Regions from separate parts of the Rhizobium sp. NZLR10 genome, predicted to be linked through region 1. Evidence: predicted binding sites of a transcription regulator. Region 1 holds the regulator's gene; the other holds the start of a gene.

Region 1 (10,384 bases):
GGAACGTCGCGCAGCGACAGCGCCATGGCCTTGATGACCATGTCGTTGACCGAGAGCTTGTAGGCGGGAGCGCCATCCTTGCGCGGGGCTGCATCGTTCAGCTGGGCGCGCAACGCCATCAGAGCATCGAGCTCGCAATCGACGCTGACGTAGAAATGCGGGATCGTCTGCTTGGATTCGACCAGGCGTCTGGCGATCGTCTTGCGCATGCCGTCATGCGGCACGAGCTCGTAGGAACCCGGTTCGAACAGCTTGAGCACGGCCTCCTCGGAAGCGCCCTTCGGCGCTGCAGCGGCCGGAGCCGGAGCCGCAGCAGCTTGCGGAGCGGTAGCTGCGGGTGTGGCGGCCTTGGCGCCACCACCGGCAACGGCGGCTTCGACGTCGTTCTTGACGACGCGGCCATGCGGGCCGGAGCCCGCGACAGCCGAAAGGTCGATACCGGCCTCCTTGGCGAGCCTGCGGGCAAGCGGCGAAGAGAAGGTGCGACTGCCGTCTGGTGAAACCGATGCAGGTGCAGCGGCAGGTGCCGGTGCTGCAGCCGGAGCGGACTGGGCCGGTGCAGCCTCCGCTTTTGCGGCCGGTGCGGCTTCGGCCTTCTGCGCCGGAGCGGGCGAGCCCGCGCCGCTTGCGGCAGCGGCGACATCCTCGCCATCGGCGGCGAGAACGGCGATCAGCGCATTGACCTTGACGCCTTCGGTGCCGGCGGCAACGACGAGCTTGGCGACCGTGCCTTCATCGACGGCTTCGACTTCCATCGTCGCCTTGTCGGTCTCGATCTCGGCGATCACATCGCCAGACTTGACCGTGTCGCCTTCCTTGACCAGCCATTTGGAAAGATTGCCTTCTTCCATGGTCGGAGAGAGGGCGGGCATCGTGATATTGATCGGCATCGAGATACCCTCCCCTTATTTGTAACAAACAGCCTTCACCGCATCGACGACTTCGCCGACGTTCGGAAGCGCCAGCTTTTCGAGATTGGCGGCGTAGGGCATCGGCACATCCTTGCCGGCAATCGTCAGAATCGGCGCATCGAGATAATCGAAGGCCTGCTGCATGACGCGGGTGGCGATTTCGGTGCCGACGGATGATTGCGGATAGCCTTCCTCGACGGTGACCAGGCGACCGGTCTTCTTCACCGATTCGATCACGGTCGGCAGATCCATCGGGCGGATGGTGCGAAGGTCGATCAGTTCGACGTCGATGCCGATCTTTTCGAGTTCGGCGACAGCCTTCGTCGCATAGGTCATGCCGATGCCGAAGGAGACCACGGTTACGTCCTTGCCCGGACGATGGATGCGAGCCTTGCCGATCGGCAGGACGAAATTGTCGAGCTTCGGCACATCGAAGTGCTGGCCGTAGAGAATTTCGTTCTCGAGGAAGATGACCGGATTCGGATCGCGGATCGCAGCCTTGAGCAGGCCCTTGGCGTCGGATGCCGTGTAGGGCATGACGACCTTCAGGCCGGGGATTGCGCTGTACCAGGCAGCATAGTCCTGGCTGTGCTGGGCGCCGACACGGGCGGCGGCGCCATTCGGGCCGCGAAACACGATCGGCGCGCCCATCTGGCCGCCGGACATATAGAGCGTCTTGGCGGCGGAGTTGATGATATGGTCGATCGCCTGCATGGCGAAGTTGAAGGTCATAAATTCGACGATCGGGCGAAGGCCGGCCATTGCGGCGCCGACACCGACGCCGGCAAAACCGTGCTCGGTGATAGGCGTATCGATGACACGACGAGGGCCGAATTCCTGCAGCAGGCCCTGTGTGACCTTGTAGGCGCCCTGATATTCGGCGACTTCCTCGCCCATGACGAAGACATCTTCGCTGGCGCGCATTTCCTCGGCCATGGCGTCGCGGAGCGCTTCGCGCACGGTGGTCGACACCATTTCGGTGCCGGCCGGAATTTCCGGGTCATTCGGCACGACGCCCTTCGGCTCGGCCGGAAGCGGCGCTGCAGCAGAACCGGTATTGGTCGGCTTTTGTTCCTGGGCAACCGCTGGGGCGGCAGCGGCGGCCGGTTTGGCGGCGGAGATATCCGCGGCGGATTCGCCGTCCTGCAACAGCACGGCGATCTTGGTGTTGACCTTGACGCCTTCGGTGCCGGCGTCGACGAGCAGCTTGCCGATGACGCCTTCGTCGATGGCTTCGACTTCCATCGTCGCCTTGTCGGTTTCGATTTCGGCAATCACGTCGCCGGAGGTGACCTTGTCACCTTCCTGTTTCAGCCATTTGGACAGCGTGCCTTCTTCCATCGTCGGAGAGAGGGCGGGCATGAGGATATCGATAGGCATGGGTTCCCTCCCCGATTAGAGCAGAATGTCGGTGTAGAGCTCGGATGCATCCGGCTCCGGATCGGCCTGGGCGAAGTCGGCGCTGTCGGCGACGATGTCGCGGACATCCTTGTCGATCGCCTTCAGATCGTCTTCGGAAGCCCAGCCCTTTTCGACGAGGCGTGCTTTCACCTGTTCGATCGGGTCATGTTCGGAGCGCATCTTCTGCACTTCGTCCTTGGAGCGATACTTCGCCGGGTCGGACATGGAGTGACCGCGATAACGATAGGTCAGCATTTCGAGAATGATCGGACCCTTGCCGGAGCGGCAATGTTCGAGCGCCTCGTCGGCCGCCGCCTTGACGGCGCGAACGTCCATGCCATCGACCTGAATGCCGGGGATGCCGAAGCCGGAACCGCGCAGCGAGTAGTTCGACTGGGCGGTGGCGCGCGCCGTCGACGTGCCCATGGCGTAGCGGTTGTTCTCGACGATATAGACGATCGGCAGCTTCCAGAGGGCCGCCATGTTGAAGCTCTCGTAGACCTGGCCCTGGTTGGCGGCGCCGTCGCCGAAATAGGCGATCGAGACATTGCCGTTGCCGCGGTAATGGTTGGCAAAGGCAAGACCGGTTCCGAGTGAAACCTGGGCACCGACGATGCCGTGACCGCCGTAGAAATGCTTTTCTTTCGAGAACATGTGCATCGAGCCGCCCTTCCCGTGGGAATAGCCGCTGCGGCGCCCGGTCAGTTCCGCCATGACGCCGCGCGCTTCCATGCCGGTTGCCAGCATGTGGCCGTGGTCGCGATAGGCGGTGATGACCTGGTCGCCTTCCTTCTGCGCCATCTGCATGCCGACGACGACAGCTTCCTGACCGATGTAGAGGTGGCAAAAGCCGCCGATGAAGCCCATGCCGTAAAGTTGGCCGGCCTTCTCCTCGAAGCGGCGGATCATCAGCATCTCGCGATAGGCCTTGAGCTCTTCATCGCGATCGAAGTCGGCTACCGGGCCTCCATTCGATGCTTTGGCTGCCGGTTTTGCTGCAGTTTTGCGGCTGGAAACGGTCGCGGTCTTTCGCGGCGCCATTCAACCCTCCCTATGGGTTTGTCGGTTCTTGGTGGCGCGTACCATAGGGAAGAAAGATGACCACAGCAATGCCATAATTGCATGGCTCATATTCAGCACTAAACAGTTGATTACATTTCGGAAATACCAATTAACCTGATTTCAGTTAATTGGAATAATGGTTGAATATGACGATCTCGTCCGCGCGCGACATGTTGAGCTGATAGCGCGCTTTTTCGTCCAGCATATCCTTGTCGAGCGAGCCGTCACTCAGCAGCGCGACCTGATTTTCCAGATGTTCGCGCTTCGCCTTCAAGATCGCAAGCTCTTTTTCACGCGCGACACGCTGATGCTCGAACGTCTCTGTTGCGCGCAGGCCGTAATCGCCATGAATGCAATGATAACCGAAATAGGAAAGGAAGGCGACCGTCATGGCCGGAATGACGAAGCGGCCGAACTTTCTCTTCTTATGATGCTTTGTCCACATACACGCATGCTCTTGAACGCATTACCAATTCGTTCAGCATAACGCGCAGAGATTAACCGTTCATTGACCGTAAAGACGGGCAACAAAAAACCCGCGCCGGAGAGGCGCGGGCTCAAGCCGTTTGAAAATCAGATTCGATCAGGCGCGGATGATCGAGCGGCCGGCATACTGAGCCTGCGGGCCCAGGCCCTCCTCGATGCGGATCAGCTGGTTGTACTTGGCGAGGCGGTCGGAACGCGACAGTGAGCCGGTCTTGATCTGGCCGCAGTTGGTGGCGACCGCGAGGTCGGCGATGGTCGAATCTTCGGTTTCGCCGGAGCGGTGGGACATGACGGCGGTATAGGCTGCCTTGTGCGCCGTGTTGACGGCGTCGAGCGTTTCCGTCAGCGAGCCGATCTGGTTGACCTTGACGAGGATCGAATTGGCGACGCCCATGCGAATGCCGTCGCGAAGACGAGCGGAGTTGGTGACGAAGAGATCGTCGCCGACGAGCTGGGTCTTCTTGCCGGCCAAGTCGGTCAGCGTCTTCCAGCCGTCCCAGTCGTCTTCGGCCATGCCGTCCTCGATCGAGATGATCGGGTACTTAGCAGCGAGTTCGGCCAGATATTCGGCCATGGCGCCCGATTCGAGCGTGCGGCCCTCGCCTTCAAGAACGTACTTGCCGTCCTTGAAGAATTCCGTCGAGGCGCAGTCAAGGCCGAGGCACATGTCGTCGCCCGGTGTATAGCCGGCTTTCTCGATCGACTTCATGATGAAGTCGAGAGCCTCGGGCGCGCTCTTCAGGCCGGGTGCAAAACCGCCTTCGTCGCCGACATTGGTGTTGTGGCCCTGCGCGGCCAGTTCCTTGCGGAGCGTATGGAAGACTTCCGAACCCATGCGTACGGCTTCAGCGATCGTATCGGCGCCGACCGGCAGGATCATGAATTCCTGGAAATCGATAGGATTGTCGGCATGGGCGCCGCCGTTGATGATGTTCATCATCGGAACCGGAAGCAGGCACGCGGACGCGCCGCCGACATAACGGTAGAGCGGCAGGCCGGAGGCCTGGGCGGCAGCCTTGGCGACGGCCAGCGATACGCCGAGAATGGCGTTGGCGCCGAGGCGCGACTTGTTCGGCGTGCCGTCGAGCTCGATCATGATGTTGTCGATCTGGATCTGGTTTTCGGCATCGATGCCGCCGATCGCGTCGAAGATCTCGGTGTTGGCGGCATCGACCGCCTTTTGCACACCCTTGCCGAGGTAGCGCTTGCCGCCGTCGCGCAGCTCGACCGCCTCATGCGCGCCGGTCGAAGCGCCCGAGGGAACGGCCGCGCGGCCCATGCTGCCGTCTTCGAGATAGACATCAACTTCGACGGTGGGGTTGCCACGGCTATCGAGAATCTCGCGGGCGATGATATCGGTGATTGCAGTCATGGGTTCTTCCTGCTCGGTGGGTGATCAATCGTTCGAAGCCTGTCATAATCGAAGGCGTGCAAATTACAATGGCGCATTGCGACACCCTCGACCTGCATGTCTGAACGTCGCTATAGCACGAACATGTCAGGCTTTTGACTGTCAGCCCTTGGCGACAGCATCGAAGGCGAGCAGCTTTTCCAAAAGCCGCGGCATGTCTTTGAGATAGACCATGTTCGGGCCGTCGGACGGTGCGTTGTCGGGGTCCTGATGGGTTTCGACGAACACGCCGGCGATACCGGTCGCCACCGCTGCGCGCGCCAGCGTTTCCACAAATTCCCGCTGACCACCGGAGGAATCGCCCTGCCCGCCCGGCTGCGCCACGGAATGCGTTGCATCGAAAACAACCGGCGCGCCCATCGACGCCATGATCGGCAGCGAGCGCATGTCGGAGACCAAAGTGTTATAACCGAAGGAGGCGCCGCGTTCGCACAGCAGCACGTTCGGATTGCCGCTGGCATTGAGCTTCTTCAGGACGTTTTTCATATCCCAGGGAGCGAGGAACTGGCCCTTCTTGACATTGACGGCGCGGCCGGTCTCGGCGGCGGCGATCAGAAGGTCGGTCTGGCGGCAGAGGAAAGCCGGGATCTGCAGGACATCGACCACTTTTGCCACCGCGGCGCATTGCTCGGCGGTGTGGACGTCGGTCAGGACGGGAAAACCGAACTCCTTCTTCAGGTCGGCGAAGATCTGCATGCCCTTTTCAAGCCCGATGCCGCGTTCGGCAGAGAGCGAGGTGCGGTTTGCCTTATCGAAGGAGCTCTTGTAGACGAGACCGATGCCGAGTTTGGCGCAAAGCTCCTTCAGTGTGCCGGCAACCATGAAGGCGTGGTCGCGGCTCTCCATCTGGCAAGGGCCGGCAATCAGCGACAGGCGGCCGGTATTGGAAAATGTGACCTGGCCTGCGCCCTCGCCGATCCTGACTTCGGAATTCGTATCAGTGCTCATCGTGTTTCCTCGAAGGCGAAGAGCGTGCCCTGCCCGGGCGCGGGCTTCACCAGAATGCGATTGTTCTTGCGCGTGTAGGTCACTCCGTTAGCAGCCAAATGCGCTTCTGTCACGGCAAGATCGGTGACGGCAAAGAGGATAGCCCGGCCGCGCAGGCCGCGGTCGGCGGATGCGACGGCGATCTCGAAATAGGCCTCCAGCCCTTCCGGCGTCATCAGGCTGATTTTCGCATTCGGCGCCGCGATATTAACGCCGAAACCGGTTTTCTCGACGGCCGATTGCGCCGTTGCAAGGCTGACGAAGGCGGCGAATGCAGAGGGGTCCGGCGCGCAAAGCGCGATCTCGGCAATGCCGGTGACGCCATTGGCATGCGTCTCTAGCGCACCGCGATCGGCCGGCAGAGGATTGATGCGCTCAACACAGAAGAGGAAGAAATCCGGCGCGCGCAACTCAGCGGCAAAGGCCAGCTTGAAGCCGGCCATGGTCTCGGAACCGTCCGGCATTTTCATCGGCCGGCTGAACTGCAGCATGTCGCCGGCGCTCGATCCGCTGCCGACGAAGCTCCGATGAGCGCGGCCGGCATCCCCGGTGCCGAACGCCACCGCCGAAAGCCCCTCCTCGCCACAGCGGAAGCGGAAGGCCCGATTGCGGGCGGTGAAGACATTGCCTTGCCGCGCCGATGCCTCGCTCTCCTCGCGGCTGGCGATACCGAGCGGCTCCAGATAGGTCTTGTCGGCAAAGAAGACGCAGGCATTCTCCGTTCCGAAGGGATGGCGGGCATCGGCGGCAACGGTGAAGCCAAGCTTGCCGAGCCTTTCGCGCGCCAGGTCGATATTGACAACGGGCAGCACGACATGATCCAGCGGGTGCGGTTTGGCCGAGTGCTCGTTCATGATATCCCTCCCTGAAACGCAAGAGGGTGCGACAGCGCCACCTTCAATGCAAGACATGTGCGCCAATCCGGCGAATGAAAATAAAAAACTCAACGAGTTGGCGGCAAGTTTTACGGAAATTTAGCTACTTGCGGAACACATATGGAACATATAGTGTTCTGTTCTGGATTTGTTTCAATCAAGGGGTCACACGTCGATGCTCACGCGCAAACAACAGGAGCTCCTGCTTTTCATTCATGAGCGCATGAAGGAATCCGGCATTCCGCCCTCTTTCGACGAAATGAAGGATGCCCTGGATCTGGCCTCGAAATCCGGCATTCATCGTTTGATCACAGCGCTTGAAGAGCGTGGCTTCATTCGCCGCCTACCGAACCGCGCCCGGGCGCTCGAGGTCATCAAGCTTCCGGAGGCCTACAGCCCGAGCATCCAGCCCCGGCGCGGCTTTTCGCCAAGCGTCATCGAGGGCAGCCTCGGCAAGCCGCAGCCGGTCGCCGCCCCCGCTCCTGCAAAACCGGTCGCCGATAACGGCAACTCCGTCTCCGTGCCGGTCATGGGCCGGATCGCTGCCGGCGTTCCGATCTCGGCGATCCAGAATAACACCCACGACATCGTCGTTCCCGCAGACATGCTCGGCTCCGGCGAACATTATGCGCTGGAGGTCAAGGGCGATTCGATGATCGACGCCGGCATCTTCGACGGCGACACGGTAATCATCCGCAACGGCAGCACCGCAAGTCCCGGCGACATTGTCGTTGCCCTGGTCGATGACGAAGAAGCGACGCTCAAACGTTTCCGCCGCAAGGGCGCCTCGATCGCGCTGGAGGCTGCCAATCCGGCTTATGAGACCCGGATTTTCGGGCCGGACCGCGTCAAGGTGCAGGGCAAGCTCGTCGGCCTCATTCGCCGCTATCACTGACATTGGAGAGGCCGGATTCGGCAAAACTGTTGCTGCGCCAGTCATAGGCGCGATGGCGCTTCCATGGGCGCGACAGGGTTTCGAATGCGGTCACGACCTCCAGGCCGGCATCGGCGAAGCGCAGCTCGACGGAGCCAGTCCTGCGCAGCGTCTCACCGGTAAAGAGCGTCGCTCCTGATCGGCAGCTGTTGAACCGCAGGCGGACCGACGTCACGACGATATCCGCCGCGTCGCAAGCCGGACCGAGATAGGCAGCGTTGTCGATGACGGCAACCACATGACCATTGCCGAGCCTTGATGTGCACCAGGCCTTTTTGACGCAGGAAAAGCGGTTTGCTTCACCACCGGCGACAGCCGCCCGCATCGCCGCCCTCGCTTCATTCTGCTGATCGCGGGAAAGCCTGACGCGGCGGTCGTCTCCCTCCGGCGGGACAGCGGGACCATCCAGCATTTTCGGCGGGAAATGCGTCGGCAGGACAAGTGCTCTCTGCCACTGATCGAAGATGAAATCCGGCGGGTTTTCGCGGTTGGAAGCGATTGCCGCAGCCGCGACCACTGCGACGAGACTGCCATCCTCCGAAATCACCAGATCCGGCGCCCGGGGAAGCGGCAGAAGCAGCACGCCGAGCGTAGAGACGGCGATAATCGATGTGCCGATATGGCGCAGCCGGGTGCGCAGCAGCGTCAGCAGCAGAAAGCCGGCCACGGCGACAGCGAAATACCAAGCCGGCAAGCGGCCGATGCCGATATCACCGCCCCAACCGGACACCGTTTTGGCGACCGCAATCACCAGGTCGAGGCCGAGGCCGACCACCTTCCAGAGCGGAACGTCCAGACCGAACGGCATGAGCAACATCGCCAGCAGCCCGGCCGGCATGACGATGAAGGAGATGATCGGCATCGTCGCGAGATTTGCCGGCAGCCCGTAAGCGGTCAGGCGATGAAAATGTTCGATCGAAAACAGCGCCGTGGAAAAACCGCCGATCAGCGAGGTCAGGAAGACGCCGCCGAAGAAGCCGGCGACGGCAACGACCGGTCGGAAGACCGGCAGTTTCAGCAAGGCGTTTTCGCGGACGCGCCGGTCCTTCCACAGTTGATAACCCGATACGAGTGCCAATGTCGCGGCAAAGGACATCTGGAAGCTCGGGCCCAAGACTTCGGACGGCGAAATGGCGATGATGACGAGCGCCGAGAGAACGACATTGCGCAGGCTGATCGACGGCCGGTCGAAGAAGACGGCGACCAGCATGATCGCCATCATGATGAAGGCACGTTCGGCCGAGACCCCGAAGCCGGAAATCAGGTAGTAGGCGGTGACGGCGCTGAGCGCGCCGGCGGCGGCGATCTTCTTTGTCGGATAGGCCTGAGCGACGCCCGGAAAAAGGCTGAGCAGCATCCGGAAGCCGACGAAGAAGATGCCGGCCGACAGCGCCATGTTGAGGCCGGAGATCGCGACAATATGAGCAAGGCCGGACTGGCGCAGCGCCTCCGTCGTCGCATTCGAGATGGCGCGTCGCTCGTCGGTCACCAAAGCAGCGGCAAAAGCGCCGGTGTCGCCGGGCAGGATCGATCGTATGCGGTCGCCAATGCTACTGCGCAGGCGGTAAAGCCATTCCAGCAGAGCTGCCGATGTCGATCTGGCAGCCTGCGGACCCGCCTCCAGATCCTTCTCTGGCGCACCGTAGAAGAAGCCGTTGGCGCCGATGCCATCGAAATAGGCACCGAAGGAGAAGTCGTTGAGCTCGGGAAGTGCGGGGCCTGCCGGCGGCGTCAGTCGTGCCCTGCCGGTGATGAGGTCGCCGATGTCGAAAGGCATGTCGGCGCCGCGGACGATCGCGGTTATGCGTCCCGGCGGCCGCTTCAACTCCGGCGCCTCCGTGCCGGTGACGGCAAGAATGTAGCGCCAGCGCCCACGGCCGTCGCCTTCTCGCCGCTCGACTCGGCCGGTCACTGTCGTCGTCACCGAGGAATCGAGGATCACCGTCGAAGCCCGCCAGCTCTCGAATTGTGCGCAGAGCATGCCGCCGGCCACGAGTGCAGGCGCCAGCAGCGTCGCCCGCAATGCCGCCCGGCTGCGGCCGACGATGAGAACCGCGATCGTCAGCACCAACAGAGAGAGCAGCGATGCAACAAGCGGAAATTCGGATGCCGCAACAAACCAGAAGGCCGCCCCGGCGCCGAGAAACACCGGCGAAAAAAGCAGCAAGCGGCCATGATCCGCCTCCTCGCCCAGCATGCGCATGCCGGCGCCAATCGATTGCCGGGCTGCGGCGAGCAGCCGGTGGCGCAAAGATGTCGTCGACTGCGTCCTGGTCGGCCGTATCACCACGATAGGCGGCGAAAAACCGGAGGGACC
Region 2 (10,384 bases), on a different contig from region 1:
AAGCCGGCAAGTTCGTTCTGGGTATCGACAGCCGCGCGCACCGCCTCGACGACGCTTGGGAAATCGGCGATCAGCCCATCGCCCCAGGTATTGATGACACGGCCGCCATGGCTTTCGATCAGATGCCCCATCGCTTCCCGGCAGCGCTTCAGCGCCGCAAGCGTCCCCTCCTCGTCAGCTCCCATCAGCCGGGTATAGTCCTGCACGTCAGCACAGAAGATCGTCGTCAGCTTGCGCCGCGTTTCACTCATGGTCTCTCGTCTCCGCGCTATCCGTCCCCGGAAAGATCGCTGCAAAGGCTGAAACTGGCCGACAGGGGATCAAGTGGGCGATTGCAACGCCGGTAACCTACTAAGGCTTTATGTCTGTCGCCACCGATAATTGCTCATGATCGCCCTTCAGCATACCGGCGGATTATTGCACGATCTTGCGCGGGCTTGCTGAATGTTCTCTGGCCACGGTATTCGAGCCATCGATTTCCTGAAGCAACACGTCGTAGCCCCAGAGATCGGCAAGATGTTGCAGGACGAGCCTGGTATCGGCTTCCTGAAGATAGCTGCCATTCATCATGATATGTTGCAGCAACAGGCGGCGGTCACCGGCGAGGTCGACATCGACGATATCGATTGCCGGGTCGGTCCAGCCGATATCGTATTCGCGGGAGAGCTGGCGGCGGATGCGCAAGTATCCGCGCTCATTGTGGATCGCCGAAACCAGAACCCCTTCGGTCTGTTCCGGATCATCGTAGAGGTGGAACAGCCGCAACTGGCGGATCAGGTTCGGGCTCAGGAATTGGCTGATGAAACTCTCATCCCGGTAATTGGCCCAGATGTCGCGCAGCACCGCCATCGCATCGCCTCGCCCTGATATATCGGGGAACCATGCGCGGTCTTCTTCCGTCGGCTTCGTGACGATCCGCTCGATATCCTGCATCATCGCAAAACCGAGCGCATAAGGGTTGAAGCCCGAGAACCGCCGGTCGTCGTAGCTCGGCTGGAACACGACGTTGGAGTGGGACTTCAAGAATTCCAGGAAGTTGCCGTCGCTGATCTGCCCCCGCTCGTGAAGCCGGCTCATGATCTTGTAATGGACGAAGGTGGCGGTTCCCTCGTTCATCACCTTGGTCTGCCGCTGCGGATGGAAATATTGTGCGACATGCCGGACGATGCGAAGGATTTCCCGCTGCCATGGCTGCAGCCGCGGCGCGGTTTTCTCGAGAAAATAGAGGATGTTGTCCTGCGGAAGGCCAAGCGCGGCGCGTCGCTTTTCCAAACCGCCGTCGCTCGCCTTCTTGGCCTTGCCGACGGGCACCGTTCGCCAGAGATCGTTGAACATCTGCTCTTCGTGGGCGCGACGCTCCTGCTGCCGCTTCTCCTCCTGGCGAAGGTCGATGGTGGTCTTGCCCGCATATCGATGCACCCCGTGCGACATCAGCGCATGCGCCGCATCCAGCGTCCGCTCGACCGCCGTCTCGCCATAACGTTCTTCGCAGCGGGTGATATAACCCTTGGCGAAGTCGAGGTAATCGAGGATGCCCTCCGCATCGGTCCAGAGCTTGAAGAGATAGTTGTTCTTGAAGAAGTGGTTGTGGCCAAACGCCGCGTGCGCGGTGACGAGCGTCTGCATCGTCGCCGTGTTCTCCTCCATCAGGTAGGAAATGCAGGGAGAACTGTTGATGACGATCTCGTAGGCGAGGTCGCGCATGCCGCGGCGGTAGAAGGCTTCGTGATGCGCGAAGTGCTTGCCGAAGGACCAATGGCGATAAAAGAGCGGCATGCCGGTCGAGGAATAGGCATCGAGCATCTGTTCAGAGGTAATGACTTCGATCTGGTTCGGATAGACATCGAGGCCGAGTTCGCCGAGCGCGATCTCCTCGCAGGCGTCGTGGATACGCTGGAGCGTTGAAAAGTCCCAGTCCGCCCCCTCGAACAACAGCCGCTCCCTTGGCCTCATCGTCATGGTCATGGCGTCACCCTCGACTGTGCATCCCGCTTCTGGAAGAGATCGTGGAAAACAGGGAATATCTCGCCGCGCCGGCAGACCTTGCGCATCGAAAGCGGCAGCAGCTCTGAACGGATCCCGTCATAGAGCATCCAAAGCGGTGAACGGGATACGGAAGAGTCGCCGCCTTCTTCGCCCACCTCGATATAGGCGAAGTACTGGCATAGCGGCAAAATCTCGCGCAGCAGCTGTCCGCTCAAATTTCCGTCCGAATGGGCGTTGTCGCCGTCCGAGGCCTGGGCGCCGTAGATATTCCACTCTGCCGGATCGAAACGCGCAGCAATGATCCGACGCATGGCAACAAGCGCGCTGGATACCAGCGTGCCGCCGGTCGCCGGACCGTAGAAGAAGGTTTCCTCGTCGACTTCCTCGGCCTTGTCGGTATGGCGGATGAAGACGATCTCCACTTTCTTGTAGCGCTTCGACAGGAAAAGATAGAGCAGCAGGTAAAACCGCTTGGCAAGATCCTTCATGTGTTCCGACATGGAGCCGGAGACGTCCATAAGGCAGAACATCACGGCTTTGGCCACAGGCTTCGGCTCGTTCTCGAAACGGCGATATCGTACGTCGAGCGGATCGATATAGGGAATGCGCCGGCTTTTTTCCGTTAGGGATTTGAGTTTTGACTCAAACGCCAGGCGGCTCTCGTCGTCCTCGCACTCCTCGATCTGCCGCTGTAGGGCTTCGATCTCTTCGCGACGCGGACGGTGAAGCGCGACGCGGCGCATCATTGCAAGTCTCGTTGTGCGGCCGACGGCGATGTTGGACGGCGATCCGGAGACGGAATAGCCGGCCCGCACCGGAGTCTCCTCTTCCGTTTCGGCTAGACGCCGTTTGGCAAGGTCTGGAAGTTCCAGGTCATCGAGAAATACATCAAGGAATTCCTCCCGGGTGAGCACGAAGCGGAAACCGTCCTCCCCATCGCCTTCGCCCGCATCTTTTGGTTTTCCGCCCCTCGCGCTCGGCGGTCGCGGAATGATGTCGCCTTCTACGAAGGCTCTGTTTCCCGGCAGAATGTGATCGGCGGTGCCGCCGTCGCCCCTCCGAAGGCTCGGTTCGGCCATTCCGTCGATCGGCAGGCTGATCTCACCGCCGTCGAGCACATCGCGAATGTTTCGGTTTTGCAGAGAACGCTTTACCGCCTGCTGCACGGCACCTTTCATGCGCCGAAGAAACCGTTGCCGATTTTCGAGACTTTTACCGCGCGGATTTAGCCGACGGTCGACAATGTGCATATTGGCTCCGCATTAACTTGCCTGTTTGACGCGCATGTACCATTCGACGAGGCGCCGAACCTGCCTCTCCGTGTAACCCCGCGCGGCCATGCGCGAGACGAATTCGCTATGCTTCTTTTCTGTTTCCGAGTCCTTCTTCGATCCAAAGGAAATGACCGGCAAAAGATCCTCGACCTGCGAGAACATACGCTTCTCGATCACTTCCCGGATCTTCTCGTAGCTTGTCCATGACGGATTTTTTCCGCCATTGGATGCCCGGGACCTCAACGAGAACTTGACGATTTCGTTGCGGAAATCCTTCGGATTGGCAATGCCTGCCGGCTTTTCGATCTTCGTCAATTCCTGATTGAGGAGCTCGCGGTCGAGAAGCTGGCCAGTATCGGGATCCTTGAAGTCGACGTCTTCGATCCAGGCATCGGCATAATCGACGTAGCGGTCAAACAGGTTCTGTCCGTAGTCCGCATAGGATTCAAGATAGGCCTTCTGAATCTCATTGCCAATGAACTCTGCATAACGTGGCGCAAGATCGGCCTTGATGAATTCCAGATAGCGCTTCTCGACATCATCGGAAAACTGCTCGCGACGGATCGACTGTTCCAGCACATACATCAGATGGACAGGATCGGCGCCGATATCCGTGGTGTCGTGATTGAAGGTCGAGGCAAGCACCTTGAAGGCGAAGCGGGTCGATATGCCGTCCATGCCCTCATCGATGCCGGCAGCATCCCGGTATTCCTGAACGCTGCGGGCGCGCGGGTCGGTTTCTTTCAGGCTCTCGCCGTCATAGGTGCGCATCTTCGAGAAGAACGTCGAGTTCTCGTGCTTGCGCAGGCGTGAGAGCACGGAAAAACGGGCCAGCATTTCGAGCGTTGCCGGGGCACATGGCGTATCCGCCAGCTCCGATCCCTCGATCAGCTTCTCGTAGATCTTCTGCTCCTCCATCACCCTGAGGCAATACGGCACCTTGATCACGCAGATGCGGTCGATGAAGGCCTCGTTGTTCTTGTTGGCCTTGAAGGTCTGCCATTCGGCTTCGTTCGAATGCGCAAGGACGACGCCTGAGAAGGGTATGGCGCCGATATTCTCGGAACCGATATAGTTCCCCTCCTGGGTCGCCGTCAGCAGCGGATGCAGCATCTTGATCGGCGCCTTGAACATCTCGACGAATTCAAGGATACCCTGATTGGCGCGGTTGAGCCCGCCGGAATAGCTGTAGGCATCGGGATCGTTCTGCGAGTAGGTCTCCAGCTTGCGGATGTCGACCTTGCCGACCAGCGACGAGATATCCTGATTGTTCTCGTCTCCGGGCTCGGTCTTGGCGATGGCGATCTGGCGCAACCGCGAAGGCTGAACTCTGACGACACGGAAGCGGGAAATATCGCCGCCGAAATCGTCGAGCCGCTTCAGGCACCACGGGCTCATCAGCCCGTTCAGGCGCCGCAGCGGGATACCGTATTGCTCCTGGAGCAGCGACCCCATCGTCTCCGGATCGAAGAGGTTGAGCGGACTTTCGAAAACGGGGCTGATCTCGTCGCCCGCCTTCAGCACATAGATTGGATGAACCTCCATCAATTGCTTCAGCCGCTCCGCTAAGGAAGACTTGCCGCCGCCGACCGGGCCGAGCAGATAGAGAATCTGCTTGCGCTCCTCGAGCCCCTGTGCCGCGTGCCGGAAGAAGGAAACGATGCGCTCGATCGTCTCTTCCATGCCGTGGAAACCGGTAAAGGCCGGATAGATCCGGATGGTCCTGTTCATGAAGATCCGGCCAAGCCGCGTATCCTTGGCGGTATCGACCATTTGCGCCTCGCCTATCGCGGAGAGCAGGCGCTCCGTCGCATTGGCATAGGCAATCGGGTCCTTTTTGCAGAGATCGAGATACTCGGCCACCGACATATCGGTTTCGCGGCGTGCTTCGTAACTGCGCGTAAACGCATCGAATACGGATTCGTTCAGCATGGGCCCTCCATTAAGGTTATGCCGCAGGCTCAAAGTCGTATAACCATCGAGATGGCTACGACGTTCCTAAGAATCAATAATTTCGTAGGTATATTCGACGCTCACCGGCTGTTTCTTGCAACGCACAAAAACGTGCATGCACCGGTTATTTTTACTCTACGAAACTGTTTCTCATTATAGTTGAAAAAAGCACCCCTGCGGTATCAGCACATTTCGCGACGTGACAGAAAGATGAAAAGGGTGTGCAATGTCGCCCGTGATTCGAACTCTGGAAAAATCGGCGATTGGCAGCCAAATCTGCGCAGAGTCGATGCTGGCCAGCACGTGCCGACCCGCTCCTGACATGATGGAAACGGGCGCATCCGGGCCGTGAGCCAATCGTCGCGACCGTCCCCCGCCGCGGCAATTCAGCCGTTGAATGCCTTCTCCAGCGCAGCGACATCGATCTTGACCATGCCGAGCATCACCTCGGTCACGCGCCTGGCCCGCTCGCGGTTGTCGTCAGCGATCATCTCGGCAAGCATGCGAGGCACGATCTGCCAGGACAGGCCCCAGCGGTCCTTCAGCCAGCCGCAGGCCTCCGGCGTGCCACCATTGGCTAGGAATGCTTCCCATATCCGATCGATCTCGGCCTGGCCTTCCAGGAGAATCGCGATCGAGAAGGAATGGTTGAAGCTATCGAGCGGGCCGGCCTTCATTGCCAGGAAGGCCTGATCGCCGAGTGTGAACTCAATCAGCTCGACGCTGCCGGGAGGTCCGCTCGGCGTCTCCGCCGGCAATATGGTGGTGCGGCCGATCCTGGAGTCGGGAATAACAGACACGTAGAATTCGACAGCTTCACGGGCTTCCTCCGCGAACCAAAGATTTGAAACGACCTTCGCCATGCAACAGCCTCCTTGTTGTTGATGAGCATGTCCCCAGACTACTGCCCGATGATCCAAGCCCGATCCAAGGACGCCCGGCCGGCGCCGGTTCCGACAGACTGCGATTAGAAATTTTCGCCCCATTCCAGCCGACATGGCGAGCGCAGCCGCGCCGGCCGGCGGCCTTGCCGCCCGCAGTAACCCGCTTGGATTAGCGGTGGCTCGGGAATGAAAGCAGAACATCTTTTCTGGTCTTTCCTTCCCGAATCACTACATTACGCGCCATGAGCAATAGTTTCGACGATATTCCCTTCTTCGACGAAGAGCCGGACGAGATGGCGCGCAAGCCGCAGCCGCCTGCCGCGCCCGCAGCAAGAGCGCCCGCCCCCGGCGGCGGCATTGCCGCTCGCGCGATGGCGGCCCGCGACGGCGGCGCCCGGCCGGATTATCTTACCGGACTGAACCCCGAGCAGACCGAAGCCGTCGAAACCCTGGAAGGCCCGGTCCTCGTGCTTGCAGGCGCCGGCACCGGCAAGACGCGCGTGTTGACCACCCGCATTGCCCACATCCTCAATACCGGCCGCGCCTTCCCGTCGCAGATCCTCGCCGTCACCTTCACCAACAAGGCCGCCCGCGAGATGAAGGAGCGCATCGCACTGCTCGTCGGCGGCGCCGTCGAGGGAATGCCCTGGCTCGGCACCTTCCACTCGATCGGCGTCAAGCTTCTGCGCCGCCACGGCGAGCTCGTCGGCCTGCGCTCCGATTTCACCATTCTCGATACCGACGACGTCGTCCGTCTGATCAAGCAGCTGATCCAGGCCGAAGGCCTCGACGACAAGCGGTGGCCGGCCAAGCAGTTCGCCGGCATGATCGACACCTGGAAGAACAAGGGTCTAGGCCCTGCCGATATCCCTGAGGGCGATGCCCGCGCCTTTGCCAATGGCCGTGGCCGCGATCTCTATTTTGCCTATCAGGCACGCCTGAAGACGCTGAACGCCTGCGATTTCGGCGACCTGCTGATGCATCCGATCGCGATTTTCCGCAAGAACCCGGATCTCTTGAAGGAATATCACGGCCGCTTCCGCTATATCCTCGTCGACGAGTACCAGGACACCAACACCGCCCAGTATATGTGGTTGAGGCTTCTCGCCCAGCGCTCCAAGGGCGAGAAGCAGAATGTCTGCTGCGTCGGCGACGACGATCAGTCGATCTATGGCTGGCGCGGCGCCGAGGTCGACAATATCCTGCGCTTCGAAAAGGATTTCCCCGGCGCCAAGGTCATCAAGCTCGAGCGCAACTACCGCTCGACCGAACATATTCTCGGGGCTGCTGCCCATTTGATCGCCCATAATGAAGGGCGGCTTGGCAAGACGCTGTTTACCGACCGCTCCGATCCAAACGACGTCAAGGTGCAGGTCCACGCCTCCTGGGATTCGGAGGAGGAAGCCCGCGCCATCGGCGAGGAAATCGAGCAGCTTCAGCGCGGCAAGCATCTGCTGAACGATATGGCGATTCTCGTGCGCGCCTCTTTCCAGATGCGCGAATTCGAAGACCGCTTCGTCACCCTCGGCCTCAATTATCGCGTCATCGGCGGCCCACGCTTCTACGAGCGCCTGGAGATCCGCGATGCGATGGCCTATTTCCGCATGGTCGCCCAGCCCGCCGACGACTTGGCCTTCGAACGCATCGTCAACACGCCGAAGCGCGGCCTCGGCGATACGACGGTGCGCGCGCTGCATGACTACGCGCGCGCCCGCGATATCCCGATGCTTGCGGCAGCCGCCGACATCATCGAAACGGATGAGCTGAAGCCGAAGGCGCGAAAGGCACTCTTCGATGTGATTCAATCTTTCCGCCGGTGGCAGGAACTGCTTGAAAACACACCGCATACCGAACTTGCCGAGCAGATCCTCGAAGAGTCCGGCTATACCGACATGTGGAAGAACGACAAGAGTGCCGAAGCCCCCGGCCGCCTCGAGAACTTGAAGGAGCTCATCCGCTCGATGGAAAGCTTCGAGTCGATGCGCGGCTTCCTCGAGCACGTCTCGCTGGTCATGGACGCCGAGACCAACGAGAATCTCGATGCCGTCTCGATCATGACGCTGCACTCGGCCAAGGGGCTGGAATTCGACACCGTCTTCCTCCCCGGCTGGGAGGAAGGCCTCTTCCCGCATCAGCGCGCGCTGGATGAAAGCGGTCGCGCCGGCCTGGAGGAGGAACGCCGCCTTGCCTATGTCGGCATCACCCGCGCCAAACACCGCTGCCATATCTGGTTCGTCTCCAACCGGCGCATCCACGGCCTCTGGCAGTCAACCCTGCCCTCGCGTTTCCTCGACGAACTGCCGGAAACCCATGTCGAGGTCGCCGAAATGGAGCAGAGCTATGGTGGGTATGGCCGCGGCGGCTACGGCCAGTCCCGCTTCGACAAATCAGAACCCTTCGCCAATTCCTATTCCACCCCCGGCTGGAAACGCGCCCAGGCCAACAAGACCGACGCCACGCGCGACAATTGGGGCTCCCGCTCCGGCCACGCCGTCGAACGTATCGGCTATGGCGAAAGCGGCCCGAAGGGGCGCACGATCGAAGGCGAACTGGTGGCAAAATCCACCTCGTCGGAACCGTCGAAGTTCACGCTCGGCGACCGCGTATTCCATCTGAAATTTGGCAACGGCAACATCACCGGCATCGAAGGCAACAAGCTGACGATCGAGTTCGACCGAGCTGGACAGAAGCGGGTGTTGGACGGGTTCGTCGAGCGCGTCTGACGTCGCGTCAGCATGGCGGGAAAACGCTCACCCGAGCATCCGCATCCTTCCAAGACCCAGGATATCATTGACGAGGGCGATGCCGATCCCCGCGGCGACGACTCCCAATCCGATTAGAAAGAGCCGGCGCGACCGATCATATTTGACGGCGATGAGGGAATTGCGCGCCAGCAAATCGGCGAAGACCTTCACCTGAATGGCTATGCCGATGGTCAGGAACAGCATCGGCAGGATATCGATGCGGCTCCAGTCATTGGGATTGGAAACCCAGACGCTGATGAAATTAAGGGAGAAACCGAGGATGATCCCGGTCGCCGTCAGCGATCCGTTTCGGAACGTCGCATCGATCTTCTCGTTCGGCTCTGGCTCGGACATGGTTTCGCTTCCGGCTTGCGTCTGAGCAAGAAAGGCAGAAATCGCGCCCGGGAGCAAGATCGCCCTCGCATCGCGCGTCCGGAAGGGCGGACGAAATGCCGTCGCGGCGGAGAGCCGGCGCAGCGCTCAAGGCCCTTTCCGCGAGCACCGCCAGCGCGGTCTCATGTGATCGCCGACGCGGAACCCAATTCGACAGAATCCATCTGTCGATAAAAATACAACAATTCCAATAGGATATATTTGGTAACCGAAAAGTTAACGTGTCAAAACGTCGCTTTGACGCTTTCTGCAAATCAGCTTAGCTCGGAAGCTGCCCGTCCATGAAAGGCGGGCCTCACGACGAACTTTTTAAAGGAGGTTCAAGTGACCAGTGTTTCATCTCTCGGCAGCACATTAACCCAGTACCAGTCTCCGCTTTCCAGTCTCGACAAGAATGGCGACGGCGTCATTTCACCAGACGAGCTCGCCGCCGCATCACAGTCCTCGACATCAGGCACGACCGCGACTGACGGCGATAGCGACGACAGCAGCACTGATATCGCCAAGAAGATCACCGCCGACATCCTGTCTCTGATGCTGTCCTTGCAGAAAACCGACGACAGCGACAATCAGGGCGACGGCGGCGATCAGAGCGACGATTCCAAGGGCGTCCTCGCCGCAATGGATACCAATGGCGACGGCAAGTTGACCGAGTCCGAATTCCTCGCCGCCGATCCAAGTAAAATCAATGCGTCAGGCGATAGCGATCCGCTCCTCACCAAAGTGTTGAGCGACATGCAGACGGCTCTCCAGGCCCACCGCAATACCTACGGCGCTTCCGCCGCAGCAAGTGATCCCGCCGACGACGTGACCGCGGCGTAGTTCGGCATGGGGCTCCGTCGGGGGAGCCTCGATCCGCCAGATGCAAAAGCGTCTTACGTCTCCCCTTCCGTTTCGACACGAGAGTCGCCGGCAATTCTCTCACTGATTGTATTAGAGCATTCTTTTGCAGCCGGTTACTACCGCTAGTACGAGAATTAACGCTTGCGCGTCGGCGTCTGGAAATCCACTAGTTGATGCGTTCAATGTGCTTGGCGTCTGATACTGGAACAAGCGAAGGGATTGGCCTTGATAAAAGCGCTGCTGCTCGTCGACATTCAGAATGGCTTCTGTCCGGGCGGCAACCTGCCGGTACCGGATGGCGACAAGG

Evidence for each region. The regulator LexA, encoded in region 1, represses DNA repair genes until DNA is damaged. The targets are predictions, from matches to a motif close to TGTTCNNNNTGTGTTCNG.
Region 2: the regulator LexA is predicted to act here: its motif matches at 6,280-6,297, upstream of HJB82_RS06490 (ATP-dependent helicase).

Annotation. Positions count from the first base shown of each region.
Region 1 is NZ_JABDWE010000002.1:216,464-226,847, reverse strand. It holds gene HJB82_RS04325 (pyruvate dehydrogenase complex dihydrolipoamide acetyltransferase) at 1-890, opposite strand, end outside; gene HJB82_RS04320 (pyruvate dehydrogenase complex E1 component subunit beta) at 906-2,291, opposite strand; gene pdhA (pyruvate dehydrogenase (acetyl-transferring) E1 component subunit alpha) at 2,307-3,353, opposite strand; gene HJB82_RS04310 (septum formation initiator family protein) at 3,499-3,819, opposite strand; gene eno (phosphopyruvate hydratase) at 3,958-5,232, opposite strand; gene kdsA (3-deoxy-8-phosphooctulonate synthase) at 5,374-6,219, opposite strand; gene HJB82_RS04295 (VOC family protein) at 6,216-7,112, opposite strand; gene lexA (transcriptional repressor LexA) at 7,309-8,028, shown strand; gene HJB82_RS04285 (ComEC/Rec2 family competence protein) at 8,009-10,384, opposite strand, start outside.
Region 2 is NZ_JABDWE010000003.1:170,932-181,315, reverse strand. It holds gene HJB82_RS06515 (adenylate/guanylate cyclase domain-containing protein) at 1-251, opposite strand, end outside; gene HJB82_RS06510 (SpoVR family protein) at 415-1,965, opposite strand; gene HJB82_RS06505 (YeaH/YhbH family protein) at 1,962-3,236, opposite strand; gene HJB82_RS06500 (PrkA family serine protein kinase) at 3,249-5,192, opposite strand; gene HJB82_RS06495 (VOC family protein) at 5,600-6,076, opposite strand; gene HJB82_RS06490 (ATP-dependent helicase) at 6,340-8,820, shown strand; gene HJB82_RS06485 (hypothetical protein) at 8,848-9,195, opposite strand; gene HJB82_RS06480 (EF-hand domain-containing protein) at 9,559-10,056, shown strand; gene pncA (bifunctional nicotinamidase/pyrazinamidase) at 10,297-10,384, shown strand, end outside.